DNA from 2 places in the Nonomuraea sp. NPDC049709 genome. Region 2 is predicted to be linked to the other one. Evidence: riboswitches for the same ligand, from Rfam matches in the RefSeq annotation. Region 2 holds a riboswitch; the other holds the start of a gene.
What was found. A riboswitch is a leader RNA that binds a small molecule or an ion and turns the genes downstream of it on or off. The one in region 2 is predicted to bind cyclic di-AMP.
Positions count from the first base shown of each region.

Region 1: linked by a shared signal. The riboswitch ahead of AB0J69_RS03100 (CHAP domain-containing protein) and the one ahead of AB0J69_RS37035 (hypothetical protein) in region 2 are both predicted to bind cyclic di-AMP.

Region 1 covers NZ_JBFANM010000002.1:204,706-208,908, reverse strand. The annotation lists gene AB0J69_RS03115 (hypothetical protein) at 1-53, opposite strand, end outside; gene AB0J69_RS03110 (aldo/keto reductase) at 152-973, shown strand; gene AB0J69_RS03105 (Gfo/Idh/MocA family oxidoreductase) at 1,064-2,017, shown strand; cyclic di-AMP (ydaO/yuaA leader) riboswitch at 2,135-2,272, shown strand; gene AB0J69_RS03100 (CHAP domain-containing protein) at 2,285-2,989, shown strand; gene AB0J69_RS03095 (ABC transporter ATP-binding protein) at 3,215-4,203, opposite strand, start outside.
Region 2 covers NZ_JBFANM010000044.1:89,413-93,615, reverse strand. The annotation lists gene AB0J69_RS37045 (DeoR/GlpR family DNA-binding transcription regulator) at 16-795, shown strand; gene galT (galactose-1-phosphate uridylyltransferase) at 792-1,871, shown strand; cyclic di-AMP (ydaO/yuaA leader) riboswitch at 1,940-2,079, shown strand; gene AB0J69_RS37035 (hypothetical protein) at 2,085-3,041, shown strand; gene AB0J69_RS37030 (MmcQ/YjbR family DNA-binding protein) at 3,070-3,423, opposite strand; gene AB0J69_RS37025 (site-2 protease family protein) at 3,434-4,203, opposite strand, start outside.

The DNA of each region.
Region 1 (4,203 bases), on a different contig from region 2:
GCGCACAGCATCTGGAGCGGAGACTCCACCCAGGCCGACGCCTGTTCGACCACTCCTTGCCCTCCCAGCGGGGTGATGGCCCGTTCACGACCGCTTCAAGCTAGCCCCACCGGCTTAAGCCCTCAGAAACGCGACGTGAACAATGGAGGGTATGAATTCGCTCATGCTCAACAGCGACGGCGTGCAGATCCCGCAGCTCGGGTACGGCGTCTGGCAGGTACCGGCCGACGAGGCCGAGCACGCGGTCGCGACCGCACTCAAAGCGGGCTACCGGCACGTCGACACCGCCGCGGCCTACGGCAACGAGGAGGGCGTGGGGCGGGCCGTGCTCGCGAGCGGGCTGCCCCGCGAGAAGATATTCGTGACCACGAAGCTGTGGAACGGCGACCACGCCCGCGCGGAGGCGGCCTTCGACGAGTGCCTGACCCGGCTGGGCCTCGACCACGTAGATCTTTTCCTCATCCACTGGCCGGTGCCGAAGCAGGACAAGTACGTGCAGGCGTGGAAGGCGATGGAGAAGATCTACCGTGACGGCCGGGCCAGGGCCATCGGCACGTCCAACTTCACCGTCGACACGCTCACCCGGCTCATGGACGAGACCGACATCACCCCGTCCATCAACCAGATCGAGCTCCACCCCTACCTGCAGCAGCGGGAGATGCGGGCCTTCCACGAGGCCAACGGCATCCTCACCGAGGCGTGGAGCCCGCTCGGGCAGGGCAAGGGACTGCTCGCGGACCCGGCGCTGGCGGTGCTGTCGGAGAAGTACGGCAAGACGCCCGCGCAGATCGTGCTCCGGTGGCACCTGCAGCTCGGCAACGTGGTCATCCCCAAGTCCGTGACGCCCGCGCGGATCGCCGAGAACATCGACGTGTTCGGCTTCATCCTCGACGCCGAGGACATGGCGGCCATCGGCGCGATGAACAGAAGCATGCGCATCGGCCCCGATCCCGAAACTTTCAACATGACATGAGTGACCCGAGTGGCTCATGTGACGTAAAGGAATTACCGTTACATGACGCCGCCATAAGTCGCCTTTTACCATCCGTATACGATCTGCCGCGTGCAAGATTTCACATGGGGAATTGCGGCAACCGGCGGCATCGCGCGTACCGTGGGGGCCGCCATCGTGGCGGAGCCCGGGATGCGGGTGGCCGCCGTCGGATCCAGGAACCTCGCCAGGGCGCAGGCTCTGGCCACGACGTTGGGGGCGGAGTCGGCGTACGGCTCCTATGAGCAGCTGTGCGCCGACCCGGCGGTGGACGCGATCTACGTCGCGACGCCGCACGCGCAGCACCTGCAGGTGGCCGAGGCCGCCATCGCCGCAGGCAAGGCCGTGCTCTGCGAGAAGCCGCTGGCGGCGACCGTGGACGACGCGGAGAAGATGGTGCGCCTGGCGCGCGAGGCGGGCGTGTTCCTGATGGAGGCCATGTGGATGAGGTTCAACCCCCTCATCCGGCGGATCGCGACCGACCCGCGCTTCGGCGAGATCCGCTCCGTGCAGGCCAGTTTCGGCTTCGCCCTGCCGTACGACCCGGCGCACCGGCTGTGGGCGCCGGAGCTGGGCGGCGGCGCGCTGCTCGACCTGGGGATCTACCCGTTCGGCCTGGCCCAGCTCCTCCTGGGCATGCCCGCTGACCTGCGCATCACCGGCTCCCTGGCCCCGAACGGGGTGGACGCGGAGGCGGCCGGCGTATTGCTCTACCCCGGTGGCAGACACGCTCTCGTGGCCACCTCATTGCTGGGGAATTACCCCAACCAGGCCAGTGTTGTGGGTACTCAGATGCGGGCGGACATCCAGGCGCCGTTCTGGGCCCCGCAGCGGATCCTGCTCACCGGGCCCTCCATGGAGCCGGAAGAGCACGTGCTCGATCCGGCGGACAACGGATACGCCGGAGAGCTCCGCGAAGTCCGCGCCGCCACGGCCGAAGGCAGGACCGAATCCTCGATCATGCCGCTTGACGAATCCCTTGCCATGATGGGGCTTCTGGCCGACGCACGCAGGCAACTTGCCTAGCCGCGCTTTTATGGATTTGTAATCCTCTTGCCTCATGTATTACCTTATGGGGCAACTTGAGGCATACGTCCGGTTTGTCCGGCTATGTCTGACCATCGCACGACACATCACAGGATCGTCCTGTGACCGCTGAATCCGCGTCCGCGCGGAACCGGGGACCCATGTCCTTTGGGGTGAATCGGCACTCCGGTGCCGTAGGGCAGCTTCCACGCCCGAACCCGTCAGCTAACCCGGTAAGCGGCATGGAAGCAAGGAGTAACCCCCTCGATGGCCAAGCACCGTATTTCCGCTGCCTCGAAGACCACCATCGCCCGCGCCGTCCTCGGCGCCACCGTCATCGCCTCGGCCCTCGGCGCCAACGCCGTAGCCGCCAATGCCGACACCGCCACCGGCGTCGCCGCGGCCACCGCCGCCAGGCACCCGGACACCGCCATCGCCGCCCACAAGGCCGGCGACAGGGTGGAGGAGACCAAGGTCAACGTCACCGCGGACCAGGTCCTCGCCCTGGCCAGGGCCCAGGTCGGCACCTCCGAGAACTCCTACGGCGGCGGCACCAAGTACCAGCAGTGGTACGCCGCCTCGAAGCGCGCCGCCGAGACCGTCGCCCGTGACGGCGGCAACCGCGCCGCGTACCTGAACGCCGCCTGGTGCTCGATGTTCGTCTCCTGGGTCGGCGAGCAGACCGGCGCCCGCCCGCAGGTCGGCTGGGACGCCTACACCGTCGCCCACGCCAAGTGGTTCGCCGCCAACCACCGCTTCGGCACCGTCGCCAAGCCCGGCGCCGTGGTCTTCTTCTCCTGGGACGGCGGCAAGAGCCTCAGCGACATCCAGCACGTCGGGTTCGTCGTGAAGGACAACCAGAACGGCACCATCTCCACGATCGAGGGCAACACCGGCAACGGCCGGGTCGAGGAGCGCATCCGTCCGAAGTCCCAGGTCGTCGGCTACGGCTACCCGCAGTACCGCGCCTGACGGACTCCGGCTGAGGGGGTTCCCCCGCCTTCCCTGAACGCGACGAGCGCGCGTCCCCGAACGGGACGCGCGCTCGTCGCGTTTCCCGGCTTCCCCCGGCGAGGCCGATGTCCGTCATGAGCGTGTCGGCCATCGGTCCTCGGCGTGGAGGTATGCTCACCAGCCTCCCTGCTCAGGCTACGGCGGACCTCGCGACGACCCCGTGACGACCCGCGGCGCCCCGCGTCACAGCCCGCCGGCCGCCGTGAAGGCGTCGCGCTGGATGGCGTGCAGCTCGGCGTACGGGCCGGGACGGGCGACCAGGTCCTCGTGGGTGCCGCGCTGGACGACCCGGCCGCCGTCGAGCACGACGATCAGGTCCGCCGCCCGCACCGTGGGGAAGCGGTGGGTGATCAGCAGCGTGACGGTCCCGGGGTGGCGGCGGGCGGCCTCGGCGTAGCGGGCGAAGACGGCGCTCTCGGCCGGGGCGTCGAGGGAGGCGGTCGGCTCGTCCAGCACCAGCAGGAGCGGGGCCTCCCGCATCGAGGCGCGAGCCAGGGCCAGCTTCTGCCACTGCCCGCCGGACGGCCGCAGGCCGTGCTCGAAGGTGTCACCCAGTTCGCTGGACAGGCCTTGAGGCAGGTCCGCGACCAGGCCGCCGGCACCCGCCCGCGCCAGCGCCGCCGCCACGGCCCGGCGATCGTGCAGGCGGGGCAGGTCGCCCACGCCGACCGTCTCGCCGGCGGTCAGCTCGAACCGGGCCAGGTCCTGGAAGACGGCGCTGATGCGATGCCGCCAGACCTCGGGGTCCAGGCCGCCGAGGGGGACGCCGTCCACCAGGATCTCGCCCCCGTCCGGGCGGTACAGGCCGCACAGGAGCTTGGCCAGGGTCGTCTTGCCCGACCCGTGCGAGCCGACCACGGCCACGGTGGCTCCGGCGGGCAGGTGCAGGTCGAGGTCGTGCAAGACCCGGCGGGTGGTGCCGGGGTAGGCGAAGGACACCCGGCGCAGGGTGATGCCGCGGGCGAGCCGCTCGGGCAGCGCCTCACGAACGCGCTCGGGCGGCGCCCCGTGCGCGGGGCCGGTCCGCTCCGCGCGAGCGGGAACGACGGGTACGCGCTCGCGGGCATCGCACGGGTCACGGGCGTCGCGGGCGTCATGCGCGTCGCGTGCGTCATGGGCTGCGCGCGCGTCGTGGGCTGCGCGCGGGCTACGGGCGGCGTGGGCGTAGTGGC
Region 2 (4,203 bases):
TTGGAAGGAGCGGGCGTGCTCGCACAGCAGCGGCAGCAGACGATCCTCGAGCGCGTGCGCAGCCACGGGGGCGTCCGGGTGGCCGATCTCGTACGCGAGCTCGGCGTCTCCGACATGACCATCCGCCGCGACCTCGAGGTGCTGGCCGAGCGCGGGCTGCTGGAGAAGGTGCACGGAGGCGCGACCGCGCTCGGCCCCGGCTCGACCGAGGAGCCCGGCTTCACCGCCAAGTCCGCCCGCCAGCAGCAGGAGAAGGACGCCATCGCGCGGCACGCGGCCACGCTCGTACGACCGGGCACGGCCGTGGCGCTGTCGGCGGGGACCACCACGTGGGCGCTGGCCCACCACCTGATCGGCGTGCCCGAGCTGACCGTGATCACCAACTCGATCCCGGTCGCCGAGGTCTTCCACCGCAACCCGCGCGCCGACCGCACCGTCGTGCTGACCGGCGGGGTGCGGACGCCGTCCGACGCGCTGGTGGGTCCGGTCGCCGTGGCGGCGATCCGCCGCCTGCACGTGGACACGCTCTTCCTCGGCGTGCACGGGATGAGCGTGCGGGCCGGGTTCACCACGCCCAACCTGCTCGAGTCCGAGACCGACAGGGAGCTGGTCGCGGCCGCGCACCGGCTGGTGGTCCCCGCCGACCACACCAAGTGGAACACGGTCGGCATCAGCACCATCGCCGAGCTGACCGAGGCCGACGTGGTCATCAGTGACGCGGGGCTGCCCGAGGACGCACGAACGGAGCTGGCCGAACGGGCCGGAGAACTCATCATCGCGGAGGGCTCGCTTTGAAGCGCACCATCACCCATCTGGCCGACGGCCGAGAGCTCATCTACTTCGACCGGCGTGACGACGCCGACAGGAGTGCGATCGACCGGCGGCCGCTGGAGCCCCGCCCCGTGGCCTCCGAGCTGCGTTACGACCCGCTGACCGAGGAGTGGATCGCGATCGCCGGGCACCGGCAGACGCGGACGTTCCTGCCGACCGGCGGCACGGCCGAGTGCCCGTTGTGCCCGTCGTCGGACACGCGGTCGTCGGAGATCCCCGCCTACGACTACGACGTGGTGGTGTTCGAGAACCGCTTCCCCTCTTTCTCCGGAAATTTCGGGACTTATGAGGAGGTGGGCGGCCTGAGCGAGGTCCGTCCGGGCGTGGGCCGGTGCGAGGTGGTGTGCTTCACCTCCGACCACTCGTCCTCCTTCTCCAAGCTCTCCGACGACCAGGTGGGGCTCGTCATGGAGGCGTGGGCCGACCGCACGGCCGAGCTGTCCACGATCGAGGGCGTCGAGCAGGTGTTCTGCTTCGAGAACCGGGGCGCGGAGATCGGCATCACGCTCGCCCACCCGCACGGCCAGATCTACGCCTACCCGTACGTCACGCCCAGGACCAGGCTGCAGCTCGGCGCGGCGGCCCGGTACAAGGGGCCGGGCAACCTGTTCGCCGACGTGCTGGCCGCCGAGCGGGAGGCGGGGACGCGGGTGGTGGCCGCCAACGAGCTGTGGACGGCCTTCGTGCCCGCCGCCGCGCGCTGGCCGTTCGAGGTGCACCTCTATCCGCACCGGCAGGTGCCCGACCTGGCCGCGCTCACGGAGGAGGAGCGGGCCGCGTTCGCGCCCCTCTACACCTCGGTCCTGCGGGCGCTGGACGGGCTGTTCGGGGTCGTGATGCCGTACGTGTCGGCCTGGCACCAGGCACCCGTACGGCAGGACCGGGAGCTGGGCTATCTGCACCTGGAGCTGTTCAGCATCCGCCGGGCGGCGAACAAGCTCAAATATCTGGCCGGCTCGGAGTCCGCGATGGGCGCCTTCGTCAACGACGTGCTGCCGGAGGAGGCGGCACGCATGCTTCGATCACAAGTAGATCACTAATAGATTTCTACTTAAGGTCGCATGACTCGTGATCTACCACTAATATCCCCATATGCACCGGCCGAAACAGCCGTGGCACGCCTAATCCCGAGCGCGTCGCCCGGGAGCCGGGGACCCATCGCACCTGGGGTGAATCCGCTTCGGCGGTAGGGATCAACTCCCCTGCCCGAACCCGTCAGCTAACCCGGCCGGCAGAGGGAGAGGAACACCTACGTGGCGGCTTCGTCCCCCGCGACTCTTGCCATCGGTCTCATCGCCGCCGCCGCCATCGCCGTCCTCCCGGCGACCGCGGCGTCGGCCGCCCCCAAACCCACGGAAGCCGAACTCCGTGCCCAGCTCAAACAGCTCAACACCAAGGTCGACAAGCTCATCGAGCAGTACAACCTCAAGCGCGTCGAGCTGGCCAAGGCCCAGCAGGCCGCCGAGACGGCCGAGGCCAAGCTGGCCACCGCCGAGCAGGCGCTGACCACGGCCGAGCAGCGGGTCGCCGAGATCGCCCGCCTGCGCTACCAGAACGCCGACCCCTCCGTGCCCACCTTGATGCTGCCCCAGAACGCCGGCAGCGCGGCCCTGCTCGAACAGCTCACCGCCGAACAACAGGCCGTCGTGCAGGGCGTCGCCAAGGCCCGCGACGACAAGCAGCAGGCCAGCGAGGAGGCCGCGGCGCTGGCGACCCGGATCAAGTCGGACACGGCCACGGTGGCCGAGCAGCGCGACGAGGCCGAGGACGTCATCGACGACATCAAGGACAAGCTCGAGGACCTCGTGCCATTCGGCACCGGCCGCAAGTCCGACGGCTCCTGGGCGCCCGAACTGCCCACGGGATCGGACAACATCACCTCGCGTACGCGGCTGATGAAGGCTCAGGTGGAGAAGAACTTCTCGCTGCCGTTCGAGGTGGGCTGCTTCCGCTCGGGCTCCAGCGGCGAGCACCCGCTCGGCCGGGCCTGCGACTTCATGATGAGCACGGGCGGCTCGATGCCCACCGCCGTCAACAACGCACTCGGCGACCGGATCGCGGCCTGGGCGATCAAGAACCAGGACAAGCTGGGCGTCAAGTACGTGATCTGGAAGCAGCGGATCAACCACGGATCGGGCTGGAGCTCGATGTCCGACCGGGGCAGCGTCACCGAGAACCACTTCGACCACGTGCACATCTCGATGAACTGACCCGCGGCAACCCGCGCCGGGCCCGGGGTCAGGGCAGGCGGGCGGCGAGGGACTGGGGGGCGATCCGGCGGTAGGCGTCCGTCACGATCTCCGCGATCTCCGCCCAGTCCACGTCCGGCACGTCCAGGTAGACCCCCAGCCACCCCCGATGCCCCACGTACGGTGGCCGGAAGAACCTCTCGGGGTCCTCCGCCACCATCTCCTCCTGCACCCCGGGAGGGGCCGCGCACCAGAACGCCAGCCGATCGTCATGATGGTGATCAGCGAACATCACGAACGTCTTCTTGCCCCTGACGAACCACGTCGGCTCCCCGTGCGAGAGCCGCTCGGTCGTCTCGGGCAGCGCCAGGCACAGGGCCCGCAGCCGCTCCAGGGCGTCCACGGCGGCGGCCTCAGTTCGTCAGCGTGAGCGGGTTGACCAGGTCGGCGTAGACGAGCAGGCCCGCCATGATCATCATCACGATCGCGATCGCGTACGTCAGCGGCAGCACCTTGGCGATGTCCACGTAACCCGGCTCCGGCCGCCGCATGATCCTGGCGAACGCCCGCTTGATGCCCTCCCACAGCCCGCCGGCGATGTGGCCGCCGTCGAGCGGCAGCAGCGGGATGAGGTTGAACATGCCGATCGCGAGGTTGAAGCCGGCCAGCAGGTTGATGAAGATGGCGATCTTCTTCTCGGTGGACAGCTGGTCGGAGGCCAGGATCTCGCCACCCATGCGGCCCGCGCCGACCACGCCCACGGGGCCCTCGGGGTCGCGCTCCTCGCCGGAGAAGGCCGCGTGCCAGACCCCGACCATCTTCTCCGGCAGGTTGAGCAGCGAGCCGGCCACCCTGGCCGTCAGCTCGCCCATGTAGCCGATGACCTGGCCCATGGTCTGCTGCTGCATGACCTCGGTGGGCAGCACGCCGAGGAAGCCGACGTTCCTGTCGATCTTCTGCGGGTCCTCCAGGTTGGGCCGGTCCTGGGCGATGAGCGTGACGTTGACCGTCATCGGCTTGCCGTCGCGGACGATGCCCAGCCGCACCGCGCCGGCGCCGTGGGAGCGGATCAGGCGGGTGGCGTCGTCCCAGGAGCCGATCTTCTGGCCGTTGAAGGCGACGATGTGGTCGCCGGGCTTCATGCCCGCCTGGACGGCGGGGGTGGGCTTGTCGGTGGGCTTGC